2 regions of the Cryobacterium sp. M91 genome follow, and region 1 is predicted to be linked to the other one. Evidence: predicted binding sites of a transcription regulator. Region 1 holds the regulator's gene; the other holds the start of a gene.
The links. The regulator HrcA, encoded in region 1, represses chaperone genes, less so after heat shock. The targets are predictions, from matches to a motif close to TTNGCACTCGNNNNNNNCGAGTGCNAA.
Positions count from the first base shown of each region.

Region 2: groES (co-chaperone GroES) is a predicted target of HrcA. The motif match lies at 4,168-4,194, and genes of this name have one in related genera.

Region 1 covers NZ_PJJT01000088.1:98,468-106,006, reverse strand. Annotated here, with positions in the region: gene lepA (translation elongation factor 4) at 1-17, shown strand, start outside; gene CXY80_RS13815 (DUF1990 family protein) at 23-673, shown strand; gene hemW (radical SAM family heme chaperone HemW) at 694-1,917, shown strand; gene CXY80_RS13805 (DUF4870 domain-containing protein) at 1,927-2,334, opposite strand; gene CXY80_RS13800 (DUF4870 domain-containing protein) at 2,506-2,979, opposite strand; gene hrcA (heat-inducible transcriptional repressor HrcA) at 3,218-4,237, shown strand; gene dnaJ (molecular chaperone DnaJ) at 4,337-5,440, shown strand; gene CXY80_RS13785 (16S rRNA (uracil(1498)-N(3))-methyltransferase) at 5,442-6,182, shown strand; gene CXY80_RS13780 (HIT domain-containing protein) at 6,234-6,611, shown strand; gene CXY80_RS13775 (PhoH family protein) at 6,667-7,539, shown strand, end outside.
Region 2 covers NZ_PJJT01000082.1:44,874-52,412, reverse strand. Annotated here, with positions in the region: gene CXY80_RS08420 (ABC transporter ATP-binding protein) at 1-321, shown strand, start outside; gene CXY80_RS08415 (ABC transporter substrate-binding protein) at 509-1,810, opposite strand; gene CXY80_RS08410 (hypothetical protein) at 1,938-2,645, opposite strand; gene rarD (EamA family transporter RarD) at 2,734-3,678, opposite strand; gene groES (co-chaperone GroES) at 3,800-4,096, opposite strand; gene CXY80_RS08395 (class I SAM-dependent methyltransferase) at 4,221-5,426, shown strand; gene CXY80_RS08390 (hypothetical protein) at 5,423-5,830, opposite strand; gene CXY80_RS08385 (DUF4190 domain-containing protein) at 5,861-6,313, opposite strand; gene tsaD (tRNA (adenosine(37)-N6)-threonylcarbamoyltransferase complex transferase subunit TsaD) at 6,395-7,480, opposite strand; gene rimI (ribosomal protein S18-alanine N-acetyltransferase) at 7,486-7,539, opposite strand, start outside.

The DNA of each region.
Region 1 (7,539 bases):
CCAAAGACAAGAAGTAAAGCGGATGCGCAGGGCCACCTTCACCGATGCCGCCGTCAGCTACGCTGCCATCGGCGGTACGCTAGCGCCCGACCTGATGAGCTATCCGCCCAAGGGCTACCGGCCGATGGAGCAGAGCGTCAGGCTCGGCAGTTCGCCGGAACGCTTTGAAGCCGCGACCAAGTTGCTGATGACGTGGGGAATCCAGCGCGGCAGCGGCATGGAGGTGACCGACCTCGAAAACGGAACCGGCGTGCAGTACACCCCGGTGACCTTTCAACCCGACGGCACGCCGGCGGTCGGGCAGCAGCATCCGGTCAATGAAGCGACCTTCGCTGAGGATGGCACCCCGTATATTGCGAACGGTATGACGGCCACACTCAAGATGCGGGTTGGACCGATCGGCTTGACCGCGCCGGTGCGGGTCGTCTACGTGATCGACGAGGCCGCGCGCATCGGGTTCGCCTACGGCACCCTGGCCGGCCACCCGGAGAGTGGTGAGGAATCCTTCATCGTCGAGCACCGCGAGGACGACTCGGTTTGGTTGACGATCCGCTCCTTTTCGCGGCCGAGCACCTGGTATTACCGACTGGCCTGGCCGGTGCTGCGCTTTCAGCAGGCCAAATTCACCAAGTTGTATCTGCGGGCTTTGCACCCCGCGGGTGCGATCAAATAGAACGTACTGGAGCACCACCCATGGCCGGACCCCACCCCATCGGCGACCCGGCACCCGACGACGGCCTTTTGCCGGCCTCGGCAGCCGTCAACGCCGCTGAACGCGATTTCGGCGTCTACCTGCACGTGCCGTTCTGCCGGGTGCGCTGCGGCTACTGCGATTTCAACACCTATACCGCGACCGAACTGCGCGGCGTCAAGCAGAGCGACTACGCCAGCCAAGCGGTGCTCGAGGTTGAGGCCGCTGGGCGCATCCTCACTGCATCGGGCGTGCCCGAACGCCCGGTGGCAACGGTGTTCTTCGGGGGAGGCACACCCACGCTGCTGCCGGTCACCGACCTGGCGAAAATGCTCGGCGCCGTGCGCGACCAGTGGGGCTTGACCGACGACGCCGAAGTAACCACCGAGGCGAACCCCGACTCGGTCGATGCCGCCTACCTCGGCGCCCTCGCGGAGGCCGGATTCACCCGGGTTTCCTTCGGCATGCAGTCCGCCGTGCCGCACGTGCTGGCGACCCTGGAACGCACCCACGACCCGGAGCGGGTGCCCCTCGTGGTGGAATGGGCCCGCGCTGCCGGCCTCGACGTGAGCCTCGACCTCATCTACGGCACGCCGGGAGAGTCGCTCGCCGACTGGCGCACCAGCCTCGAACAGGCGCTCAGCCTGCACCCAGACCACCTCAGCGCCTATTCGCTTATCGTCGAAGACGGCACCAAACTCGCGCGGCAGATTCGCCGCGGCGAGATCGCCCCGACCGACGACGACCAACAGGCCGACTTCTATGAACTCGCCGACGAACTGCTTGCCGCCGCCGGCTATGACTGGTACGAGGTCAGCAACTGGGCTACGAGCGACGCGCACCGCTCCCGCCACAACCTCGCCTACTGGACCGGCCAGGACTGGTGGGGCATCGGCCCCGGCGCCCACAGCCACATCGGCGGGGTGCGCTGGTGGAACGTCAAACATCCCGCAGCCTATTCAGAGCGGATGCTCGGCGGCCTGTCCCCGGCCGCCGGTCGCGAAACGCTCGATGCGCCCACCCGCGAACTCGAGCGCATCCTGTTGCAGAGCCGCATCCGCACCGGTATCCCGGTCGCATCGCTGTCCGCGGACGGACGCCGAGAGGTGGCCGGCCTGATCGCCGATGAGCTCGTCAACGCCAAAGCTGCCCTCGCCGGGACCATTGAACTGACCCTGCGCGGACGGCTTCTGGCCGACGCCGTGGTGCGTCGGCTGAGCGACTAAGAGCGTGCGCTAGCTGAAAAATCTGATGGTCAGCGGGTAGGAATACCCTTGGCCGCGGTTGGCCGCGAGTGCGGCGAGGATCGAGAAGATGATGCCGAGCACCCAGGCCACCGGCACAATCAGGTAGCCGATCAGGATTGCCGTCAACGCGGTGCCCACCACATAAACGATCATCAGGGTGATCTGAAAGTTCAAAGCCGTCGCACTGTGGGCACGAATGAACGGCCCACGATCGCGCAGCACGAGATAGCCGATGAGTGCGGGAACAAAGGCGAAGAGGATACCGCCGACGTGAATCAGGGTCGCCCACATCTTCTCGTCGGCCGGACTCATCGGCGCCGGCGGGACGCTCTGCGCGTACGGGTTTTGCGGCGGGGTGGATTCATACGGATTTGTGCGTGAATCGTTCTCGGACATGCGGTCTCCTGTTCGAGCGTGGTCGGTTTGGTCGCGGTGGATCTGGCGATGGGTTGCCGACGACATCCAGGGAAGAACCACTGCGTGCAATAGCACTGTGTGGGGTCGGACAAGCCAGGCCAGACCCCTCCAGACTAACCGTCCGAGATGCGTATTGGACCGGGCCGCGCGCTACTTGATCAGGCGAATCGCGACCGGATACCGGTAGTTCTGGCCGTCCTTGGCCTTCAGAAACCCAATGATCGAAAAGATGACTCCGGCCACCCAGAGCAGCCAGGTCAGGCCGATGAGCAGGCCGCCGATTCCGAAGGTGACGATCGCCAGGATGGACGAGACGACATTTATCGCGACGTATCCGATCACGAGGGTGATCTGAAAGTTGAGCGCCTCCTTCGCTTCGGTATTGGTGAGGCGGCCGCGGTCCTTGAAGACCAGCCAAATGATCAGCGACGGAAGAAAGCTCAGGATGCCGCCGAGGTGCGCAAACGAGGCCCATTGTCGGTCGTCGGCCTCCGAGAGTGGGGCTGCGGCTGTAGGGGTGCCGTATGGGCTGCCCGTACCGGGCTGCTGGCCATACGGCGGCTGCCCAGCATTAGGGTCACGGTAGTTGGAATCACCGGGAGGTTGTGCCTGTGGATCGCTCATGATCGTGCCTTTCACTGAACTCCGGGGGGAGCGTATAGCGGTAATTAAACGCTCGGTTCGCGATACTGGCAATGGGTGCGCTCAGCCGGAACACGGCCGGTCGCGATAGTATTGGCAGTCAGTGGATGCGAGTGCCAACGACGTGCCGGCAAACCTGCGTTCCGGTGCGCTTGACGCGCGCCGACCCGGGGCATCCGCTTAATTGAAGCTGGACCGGAAAAAGAGGAAGGCGGGCGAAATGGTTTCCGACCGTGGGCTCGATGTGCTGCGCGTCATCGTGCAGGACTACGTCGCGTCCCGCGAACCCGTCGGCTCCAAATCCATCGTCGACCGGCATTCCTTCGGTGTTTCCGCCGCGACCATTCGCAACGACATGGCCCTGCTCGAAGAAGAAGAGCTCATCGCGGCGCCGCACACCTCCTCGGGGCGCATCCCGACGGATAAGGGGTACCGGGTCTTCGTCGACCACCTGGCCGACCTGCGTCCGCTGACCCCGGCCCAGCGTCAGGCCATTGAAACTTTCCTGGGTCACTCCGCCGACCTCGACGAGGTGCTCGTGCGCAGCGTGCGTTTGCTCTCGCAGCTCACCCACCAGGTCGCGCTCGTGCAATACCCCTCGCTGTCCCGCGCCAGGGTTCGGCACATCGAGTTAGTGCCGCTGACCGAGACGCGCATCCTGTCGGTGCTGATCACCGATTCCGGCGGGGTCGAGCAGCGAGTCATCGACCTGCCGCGAGCATTCGACGAGCAGACGCTCGGCGAACTGCGCGCCCGACTCAACGTCACGGTCGTTGGACTGGGCATGGCCGAGGCGAGCGTTGCCCTCGCCGTGAGCGTCTGGCCGGGATCGCCGGCGCTGCAGCCGATCGTCGACCTGATCACGCGCACCGTCGCCGACCAGGTCGGGGCCAACCGTCAGGAGAAGCTCGTCATGGCCGGGGCCGCAAACCTGGTGCGCACCGAAGACGACTTCTCCGGCAGCATCTATCCGGTACTCGAAGCCATCGAAGAACAGGTCGTGCTGCTGCGGCTGTTCGGCGAGATGGAGACCGACCAGCACGGCGTTTCGGTGAGTATCGGCCGGGAGAATGCGGCCTTCGGCCTACCGGAAGCGAGCGTGCTGACCAGCGGCTATACCGCAGGCGGCAACCTGGCCCGGCTGGGCGTGCTCGGGCCGACCCGCATGGACTATTCCAACAATATGGCGGCCGTACGCGCCGTCGCCCGGTACCTCTCCCGCCTGCTCGGCGAGACCTGAAATCTGTACCATTTAGGCTCTGTGCCATTTCGACTCTGTGCCATTTAGGCTCTGTGCCATTTCGAACAACCATCATAAAAAAATCAAGGAGAGCCACCTTTGGCTGACCATTACGAAGCGCTTGGCGTTGACCGCGACGCAACCACCGACCAAATCAAGAAGGCGTACCGTCGCCTCGCCCGCGAGCTGCACCCCGACGTGAACCCCGGCGCCGAAGCATCCGAACGGTTCAAGAGCATCACACACGCCTATGACGTGCTGAGCGACGCCAAGCAGCGCCAGAAGTATGACCAGGGCGGCGGCCAGAACGGCGGCTTCGACGGGCAGAACTTCGGCAACTTCGGCGACATCTTCGAGACCTTCTTCGGCGGCGGCGGGAGCAGCCGTGGTCCGCGCTCGCGCCGCGAACGCGGCCAGGACGCTCTGATTCGAGTCGACCTCGACCTCGACGAGGTCATCTTCGGCACGCACCGCGACCTGGAGGTCGACACGGCGATCGTCTGTGAGACCTGCAAGGGCTCCTGTTGCGCGCCCGGCACCGCGCCGATCACCTGCGACATCTGCCACGGCACGGGCAGCATCCAGCGCGCCGTGCGCTCCCTGCTCGGGAACGTGATGACGTCCAGCCCGTGCGGTTCCTGCCGCGGTTACGGCACCATCATCGCCACCCCGTGCATGACCTGCTCCGGTCAGGGCCGCATTCGCGCCCGCCGCACCGTTCCGGTCGATATTCCGGCCGGCGTCGACACCGGCCTGCGCCTGCAGATGCCCGGCAGCGGCGAAGCCGGCCCGGCTGCCGGTCCCAATGGGGACCTGTACCTGGAGATGAAGGTGCGCCATCACGACGTGTTCAGCCGTGACGGCGACGACCTAATGTGCTCGCTCGACGTGCCGATGACCAGTGCGATTCTCGGCACCACCGTGACCGTCAAGGCTCTCGACGGCGACATCGAGGTAGAGATTCGCCCCGGATCGCAGAGCTCCGAGGTACTCACGATCAAGGATCGAGGCATCACTAAGCTGCGCGGCAGTGGCCGCGGCGACCTCAAGGTCGGCATCCACGTGCTCACCCCGACCAAGCTCGACCACAAGGAACGCGACCTGATCGAACAGTTCGCAGCCCGCTACGCGGCTCCGGCGCCGACCCTGAGCCAGTACCAGCAGGGCTTGTTCGCGAAGCTGCGCGACCGGTTCCTCGGCTGACGTGGCACATTTCTACCTGCAAGAAACGCTCCGGGCGGCGCAGTGCCGCCCGGGGCAGGTGGTCACCGTGGACGGCGACGAGGCGCGGCACGCGGTCACGGTGAGCCGGGTGCGCCCCGGGGACCGGCTCCGCCTCGGTAATGGGGCCGGGTTGCTGCTGGAGGGAGCCGTGCTGACGGCGGACGCTTTGCAGTTGACCCTGCGCGTCGATGACGCGAGCGAGACTGCGGCGGCGACGCCGCGCATCCGCTTGGTGCAGGCCCTCGCCAAGGGTGACCGGGACGAACTGGCCATTCAGGCCGCCACCGAACTCGGCGTCGACGGCGTCATCCCGTGGTCCGCAGCCCGCTCCATCACCAAGTGGGAGGGCGCGAAGATCGCCAAAGGCCACGAACGCTGGAGCAGCATCCTGCGTGAGGCCAGCAAACAGTCGATCCGGGCTTGGCTGCCCGATGTCGCCCAGCTGACCAGCACCAAGCAGCTGGCCGTTTTGGCCGCCACGACACGGATGCTGCTGCTCGACCCGACCGCAACCGGTCGCCTCACCGAGGTGGCCGTCCCCACCGACGACCGCGACATTCTGCTCGTCGTCGGCCCCGAGGGCGGAATATCGCCGGCCGAACTGCTCCTGCTTGAGCAGACCGGCGCGAGCCAGGTACGCCTCGGCGACACCGTGCTGCGCACATCGACCGCGGGGCCAGCCGCCCTCGCAATCCTCAATGCAACTTTGGGTCGCTGGTAGAGCGTGCCGTTGGTAGTGCGTGCCGCTGATAGCGCCGCTTAAGATAGAGGTATGTCTTCTTCCGTCGCCCAACCGACCATTTTCAGCCGCATCATCGCGCGTGAGATTCCGGCGACGATCGTGGCCGAAACCGAGCGCATTATCGCTTTCCTCGACATTGCACCCAAAGCCCCGGTGCACGTTGTCGTCACCACGAAAGACCCTCAGTATCAAAACGTGGTCGAGCTCGCCGCCGGCAATCCCACCCTGCTCGCCGAACTCGTCGCCGTGGCCGAGCAGATCGCGGCCGAACGCACCAACGGACAGTTCCGTCTGGTGTTCAACACCGGGGCGGCTGCCGGCCAGACCGTCTTCCACGTGCACGCGCACGTGCTCGGCAGCCCCGAAGCGTCTGATCAGCTGGGGGAGGACTCGCTTGGCGCCCTCTGATTCTTCTAAAGCTGACTCCAACAGGGAGCTGCGCTTCACCGTTGACGGCGTCGCCATGGTGCGCTTGCTCGGCCCCGAAGACCGCTACCTGAACACCATCGAGGCCGCCTACCCGAAGGTCGACGTGCACGTGCGCGGCAACGACGTGACGCTCGGCGGCTCGGCCGACGACGTCGAGGCCGTGCGTCGCTTGATCGAGGAGCTGCAGCTGGCCCTGCGCACCGGCCACGACCTCGGCGAGACCGAGGTGGCCACCGCGTCACGGATGCTGGCTGCCGACAGTTCCGTGAGCCCATCCGCCCAGCTCGGCGCCCCAATTCTGACCGCCCGTGGCAAGAGTATTCGGGCCAAATCGATCGGCCAGAAAGAGTACATCGACGCGATCGACGACAACACGATCGTGTTCGGCATCGGACCGGCCGGAACCGGCAAGACCTACCTCGCCATGGCGAAGGCGGTGCGTGCCCTGCAGAACAAAGAGGTTGAGCGCATCATCCTGACCCGCCCGGCAGTGGAGGCCGGAGAACGGCTCGGCTTTCTGCCCGGCACGCTCACGGACAAGATCGATCCCTACCTGCGGCCGCTCTACGACGCGCTCGGCGAAATGCTTGACCCCGAACTGATCCCCAAATTGCTCGCGGCCGGCACTATCGAGGTCGCCCCGCTCGCCTACATGCGCGGTCGCACCCTGAACGCAAGCTTCGTCGTGCTCGACGAAGCCCAGAACACGACGCCCGAGCAGATGAAGATGTTCCTGACCCGCCTTGGCTTCGGCTCCAAGATGGTCATCACCGGCGATGTCACCCAGATCGACCTGCCGGCCGGCAGCAGCGGCTTGAAATTGGTGACCCGCGTCCTTGACGGTATCGACGACATCCACTTTTCCTATCTGACCAGTGCCGACGTTGTGCGGCACTCGCTGGTCGGG
Region 2 (7,539 bases), on a different contig from region 1:
GGTTCGCTCTCCGGCGGCGAACGACAGATGGTCGCCATGAGCCGCGCGCTCATGATGGGCCCGCACGTGCTGCTCCTCGACGAGCCGAGTGCCGGGCTGTCCCCGGTGCGCCAGGATGAAGCCTTTCTGCGGGTGAAGGAGATCAACAAGGCCGGAGTGACCACGATCATGGTCGAGCAGAACGCCCGCCGCTGCCTGCAGATCTGCGACCGCGGCTATGTGCTTGACCAGGGCCGGGACGCGTACACCGGCACCGGACGTGAGCTTTTGAACGACCCCAAGGTGATCGGCCTCTACCTGGGCACCCTCGGGCAGGATTAGCTCCCGAAATAACCCGTACCAGCCCGTGGCGGCGTCCGAGACTCTCTCGGGCGCCGCTTCTGTGTGTGGGCTTGCTGAGCGGATGCTGACGGCCGGGTCGCCGCATCCGCTCGCGTGAATCAACGCGGTACGCAGAAGGGCCCCGACCGAAGCCGGGGCCCTTCAATCATTCAGCTAAACGGTGGAGCTAGTTGATGCGGGTGTACTTGTTGCCAGCATCGAACTCGTAGATGCCGATGCTAGCGCCGGTCGGGTCGCCGTTCTCGTCGAACGTGATCGGGCCGGAGAAGCCGTCGTAATCGACCTGATCGCCAGCTTTCAAGGCTGCAGCAGCCTCGGCGAAGTCGGTGACCTTGGTGCCATCACCGGTTCCGCCGGAGACCTGACGCAGGTAGCTCGCGATAGGTTCACCCGACACGTCGTTGCCCGCATAGGCGGCCAGGGCGATCAGGATCACGGCGTCGTAGGACTCGGCAGCGTAGCTGTAGTCGGTCAGCGTCGGGTCTACTTCGAGGAGGCGGGTGGTGAAGTCACCGAGCGAGGCGGTGTCGAGGCCGGGCAACGTGCCCTTGGAGCCCTCGATGAGGCCGGCTGCGAAGTCGGCGCTATAGTCGGCGACGTTTCCGTCGACGAAGTACAGCTTGTCGCCGGGGAAACCGGAACCGACGAGCGCCGGGACGATGACCTTGGCCTGGTCGAACGTGACAAGCGCGATCGCGTCGGGATCTGCCGCGGTCACTTCGGCGATCTGCGAGGCGAAGTTGGAATCGCCCTCGTTGAAGAGTACCTCCGCAACGACCTCGCCGCCGGCAGCGGTGAACGCGTCGCTGGTGTACTTGGCGAGGCCGGTTCCATAGGCATCGTTCAGCACGATCAGGCCGAGGGTGGCGTTGCCATCGTCAGCGATCTGGGTGCCGAGCACTTCGCCCTGCAGAACGTCAGACGGAGCCGTACGCCAGTACAGACCGTTGTCGTCGTAGGTCGTGAAGGCGTCCGAGGTGTTGGCCGGGGAGAACTGCACTACGCCGGCGCCGGTGATCTGGTCGATTATGGTTTTGGAGACACCAGAAGAGGCCGCACCGACGATCGCCGAGACGTCCTGCGACAGCAGGTCGGTCACCGAAACGGTGGCGGTGTCGGTCGTGGTGTCACCCGAGTCGCGGAAGATGGCTTCGACGGTAATGCCGAGGCCGGCCGCGTTGATGTCGTTGACAGCCAGCTGTACACCGGCTTCTTCGGGCGGGCCGAGGAACGCCAGTCCACCACTCTGCGGAAGGGCGGTGCCGATCTTCAGCGTCAGGTCGCGGTCACCGGCCTCAACCGTATTGAAGTCTGCGGCATCCGCAGACGGCGCCGCAGAATCACTGGGTGCCGTAACAGCGTCGTTGCTGCAGCCGGTGAGCAGAAGTGCGCTCACGCCGACGAGCGCGACACCGGTAACGAGGGTACGAACGGAGCGGGAGGCGGAGGCCTTCGCGAATACGCTCATGTTGCTCCTTGATAGATAACGAGAGGTAAGTCTGGTCAGCCGATTGACTGCCGTGGTGACAGATTAGGCAATCAACGGCACAGAAACCTACCTGTGCGTGTTACAACCGGGTAAAGCGATCAAATCGTTACGAACGGCGACCGGTCACACCCTGATAATCAATGGTTTGCTCCTGCCCCAGCGCATACACGCACTCGCCCCAGGAGAGGCAGACGGCCGTTCCCGAAATCACCTGCGGCCAGCCGGCATCGAGCGATGCGCCGCCGTCGTCCCCGGTGATCACGGCGGCCAGGGCAGCCGTGATCAGGCCGTCGTAGGCCTCCGCGCCGCCAGCGGTGGCGTTTAGTCCCGGGTCGGCGGTCTTCAGATGCGCGGTGAATGTCTCGTCTGCGGCGAGCGGTGTGCCACCGTTGGCGAAGTCACCCAGTGATACCAGAGCGGCGCTGCCAACGGAGCTGTGCGCATCCGCTGGCAGCGCGGTCGTCGCGTCCCACAAGACCAGGTCAACGCCGCGAGCGGCGAGGTCGGCGTAGGCGGCGGCGAGGTCACCGGCCGAGTTGCGATGCACGAGTTGGATCGGCTGCGTCGGCGTCGCCTGCTCGGCCAGGATGTCGCGCAGGGCGAGCTCGGTGCCTGCCACCTGCGCTGCGCCGCTCGCAGCATTGTCCCCGGTGGTGGGAAAGAGGGTGCCGATGCTCAAGGTTCCGTCACCGCTCGGAGCGGCCGTGACGACCGCGGCCGGGGTCGTGCTCGGCGCGGCCGGGGTCGTGCTGGTGCAGCCGGTGAGGGCCAGGGCGCCGAGCAGAACGACGACGGTGAGCGTGCGACGGGGCATCTAAAATCCTTTGGTACGAGCTGAGGTGACGTGTCGGTTCAGCGTATCGGCTGGGCCGGACGGGGGTTCGGAGCCAAGTCGGACGGTATTAGGCAGGCTCAAGCGAGCTGCGACGGGGTCCGCGGCCGGAGGCGACCATATCGACCATCAGTATGATCAAGGCCACCCAGACCAGGGCGAATCCGGCCCAGCGTTCGAGCGGCATCGCCTCTTTCAGAAGGACTACGCCGACGAGAAATTGAATGACCGGCGCGACGAACTGAATGAGTCCGAGTACCGTCAGCGGCAGGCGCCGGGCGGCGGCGGCGAAGAGCAGCAGGGGAACAGCGGTAATGACCCCGGCCGCGAGCAGACCAGCCGTGTGCCAGCCGGAGACGGTGCCGAAGGTGAGGCCGGACATGCCGGAAACGACCAGAAGCTGAATGATGGCGACCGGGGCCAGCCAGGCCGTTTCGAGGGTGAGGCCGGTGACGGCGTCGACGTTCGGGCCGACGCGCTTCTTGATCAGCCCGTAGAAGCCGAAGGAGAACGCGAGGATGAGCGAGATCCACGGCAGCGAGCCGTAGCCGACCGCCAGCACGATCACGGCGATAAAACTGATGCCGATGGCCACCCACTGCAGGCGGCGCAACCGTTCGCGCAGCACGAAGACGCCCAGAAGCACCGTGACGATCGGGTTGATGAAGTAGCCGAGGGCTGCTTCGACGACGTGCCCGGTGGTCGCGGCGATCACGTAGGTCTGCCAGTTGACGAAGATGAACGCACCGGCCAGGCCCATGGTCCAAACCAGACGCGGCTGCTTGAACGCACGCCCGAGCACGGTCCAGGTGCGGGTCACGGTAATGATCAGGGCGCAGAAAACGAGGGAGAACAGCACCCGCCAGGCCACGATTTCGAAGGCGCCGGAGGGGATGAGTAGCAGAAAGTAGAGCGGCAGCACGCCCCAGAGGCCATAGGCCAGGCCGCCGAAGACGAGGCCGGTGCGGTGGGTGGCGCGAGCGGCCGAATCGGCCGGTGCGGCGGCATCCGTCATAAATATTCTCCCTACCGAGACACTAACTGCGCAAACAAAAACTCCCGAATGGCCAGGCCATCCGGGAGTTTCAGTCTAAAGACCAATTTCAGTCTGAAGGCTAGGTAGTGATGAAACCTACTTAGCGCACGACCACAGCGAGGACGTCGCGAGCGGAGAGGACCAGAAGGTCATCGCCGCCGAACTTGACCTCGGTTCCGCCGTACTTGGAGTAGATGACCTTGTCGCCGACGGCGATGTCGAGGGGAACGCGGTTGCCGTTGTCGTCAATGCGGCCGGGGCCGACTGCAACAACTTCGCCCTCCTGGGGCTTTTCCTTCGCGGTGTCAGGAATGACCAGACCTGATGCGGTGGTCTGCTCTGCGTCGACCTGCTTGATGACGATGCGATCCTCGAGCGGCTTGATGGAGACCGACACGGTTGACCTCTTTCTAAGACTTGGGTTAGCAGACTCACAGCGAGAGTGCCAAGTGAAGTTTAGGGGGGATGCTGGCACTCGCGCAACGTGAGTGCCAGATCGGGCCGTTTGGTACCGTTACAGAATGGATCGAACCGAGCTCGTTGAGCTGCTCTCCCCCGCGAGTTTACGGCTGCTGGATTCCCTGCCGCCCTACGAGGCAAACGGTGATGTGCTGAAGCTCGTGAGCGAGCTGCGCAAGGCCGGGCACGCCCCCGGGCTCGTGTCGGCCGTGTTGAGCCAGTCGCGACTGCGGGCGAAAGCCGTGGCCAAGTTCGGAGAATTTGCCGAGCGGATGCTGTTCACCGAGGCCGGTCTGGAACAGGCGACTCGGTTGCGGGTTGCCGCACTGCACGCCGGGCGATTCGCCGGGCTTGGAGCCGCCCTCGGCCGCGCGCCGCGGGTCGCCGACCTCGGCTGCGGCATCGGCGGCGACGCGATGGCCCTCGCCGCGATGGATCTACCGGTCGTGGCCGTCGACGCCGACGAGGTCACGGCCACGGTTGCGAGCTACAACCTGGCCCCGTTCCCCAATGCCTCCGCGTTGCAGGCCGACGCCGAGACGGTTGATCTGACCGATTTCGACGCGGTCTGGCTCGATCCAGCCCGGCGCACGGGCGGACACAGCAACACCAAGCGACTCACCCGCTCCGAAGATTACTCCCCCCCCCTCGACTTCGCCTACCTGCTGGCAACGACGCTGCCGCTCGGCATGAAGCTCGGTCCCGGCCATGATCGCGACCAGATTCCGGTCGACGCGGAGGCCCAGTGGGTGTCGGTGGATGGCCAGCTGGTGGAGATGGGACTGTGGTTCGGCGCTCTCGCCCGCCCGGGCATCCGTCGATCGGCGTTGCTGCTGACCCGGGATGGCGTGCAGGAGCTGAGCAACGATGCCGACAGCGAAGACGAGCCGGTCGGCGAACTCGGTCACTACGTCTACGAACCCGACGGCGCGGTCATTCGGGCGCGACTGATCGGCGATCTGGCCCGCTCGATGAAGGCCAGCATGCTGAGCGAGGGAATCGCCTACCTGACCAACGACACGCTGACGCCGACGCCGTTCGCAACCGCCTTTCGGGTGCTCGAAACGCTGTCGTTCGACGAGAAGAAGCTGCGGCTCGCGCTGCTCGAGCGCCGCATCGGAACGCTCGAGATCAAGAAGCGCGGCGTCGACGTTGATCCCGCGACGCTGCGCACCCGGTTGAAGCTCAAGGGGCCGGAAGTCGCGACGCTGATCTTGACCCGGGTGGCCGGACATCGGGTCGCGCTGCTCGTGGAGCGCGTGCGCTAACGGTCGGCCTCCAGCAGGGGCAGCACGGTCTGGCTGATGTAGACGAACCAGCCAGCCGCGAGCAGAATCCCGACGATGCCGCTCGCCAGGCCGCTGCTCCAGAGGGCACGCGCCCGATGCTCGGTGGTGCGCGCAATCAAGGCGAGGACGATCGCAACGAGCGCGACCGGCAGGCCGAACACTCCGAGTACGCCGAGCGCGAGCCCGATGAACCCGCAGACGACGGAGGCGACCGAGAGTCGGCGACGGCCGGTGATGCGCCGCACCTCCGCCTCGGTGTACGTGTACGGCACGAACTCGGTGGGCGCAGTGACGGTCGATTCCCAGCTGAGCTGGCCGCCCGGGGGCGCGGGGTCACGGGTGTAATCCCGATGCGTGTCGGAATCCTGGTGCGGTGTACTCATTGCTGTCCTCGTGCTGCGAACCGGGTGGGGTTAGTAGGGCTCGCTCACACCACTGTTGGCGATTCCGACGAGCAGCCCGATGGAACCAATGAGCACCAAAATTCCCACGACGAACCCGAGGTAGCCGACAATCAGACCACCGAGGGCGACGCCGTAGCCCTTTTCGCCGGTCTTCTTGATCTGGCTCAGGGCGATGTGGCCGGTGATGATGCCCACGATCGAGATCGCGAGGATCGACGTGACGAGGGAGATGATCGACAGAACGTTGTACTTGTCCTGCGGGTTCTGCTGGCCATACGGGTTCTGACCGGTCGCGGGATTCTGGCCATACGCGGGAGCCTGGCCGTAAGCGGGGGGCTGCGTACCCGCCGCCGGATAGCTTGGATAGGCGGGCGCGGCGGGGGGCACGCTGGCACCGGCCGGATTCGAGTTCGTCGGGCCGCTGTTCGTCGGTTCGACGGGGGGCTGGGTGGGATCAGACATCTGCGGTCTCCTTCATAATTTCGTTCGGTGCTCGCCCTGCCAGATTATCCCGTTAGCGGGTACCCGGCGACTGGGCGTTGCTCAAACCTGGATCTGCCCGACCGGCAGGGTGGAATCGGCGCCGAATTCGAGGGTCGAGGGCCCATGCCCGGCCATGATGAGTTGCGCGCCGAGGGCGGCGATCATGGCGCCGTTGTCGGTGCAGAGCGAGAGCGGCGGGATGCGCAGGACAACGCCGGCAGCATCCGTTCTCTCGGTGGCGACCTGGCGCAGTCGAGCGTTGGCGATGACGCCGCCGCCGAGCAGCAGCCGCGGCACGTCGTGGTCGGCGCACGCAGCGAGAGCTTTGGTGAGCAGAATGTCGACCACCGCCTCGCGAAAGCTCGCCGCGACGTCGGCTGTCGGCACGGGCTCGCCGGCGTCCTGGCGCTGTTCGACGAAGCGGGCGACCGAGGTCTTGAGGCCAGAGAAGGAGAAGTCGTAGCGGTGCGCGGCCATGTCCTTGGGCTGGCTGAGTCCGCGCGGAAAGCGGATGGCCTTCGGGTTGCCGAGGACTGCGACCCGGTCGATCTGCGGCCCGCCGGGGTAGGGCAGCGAGAGCAGCCGGGCGACCTTGTCGAAGGCCTCCCCGGCGGCGTCGTCGATGGTCTCACCGAGCAGCTCGACGTCGCTGACCAGGTCACGCACAAGCAGCAGCGAGGTGTGCCCGCCCGACACGAGCAGCGCGATCGTCGGGTACTCGAGTGGCTCGGTGTCGTTGGTATTGGAAGCGCCGCGCAGCAGGTCGGCGCCGACGTGGCCGACCAGGTGGTTGACCGCGTAAATCGGTTTGTCGAGAGCGACGGCGAGCGCCTTGGCGGCGCCGACCCCGACCATGAGAGCTCCGGAGAGCCCCGGACCGCAGGTGACGGCGATGGCATCGAGATCACTCAAGCGAATGCCGGCCTCGGCGACGGCCGCGTCAATGGCCGGCACGAGCTCATCGAGGTGGGCTCGCGCGGCAATTTCGGGCACGACGCCGCCGTAGCGGGCGTGTTCGTCCATCGAGCTCGCGATGGTGTTGGAGAGCAGGGTGGTTCCGCGCACGATGCCGATGCCGGTCTCGTCGCAGGAGGTTTCGATGCCGAGTACGAGCGGTTCTGATCGATTTAGGGCGGTGCGGTTCATGGTGGTCACGGATTCTCCGCGGAGGTGGGCACGGCTGATTCTGGGGCGGTGAGCATAGA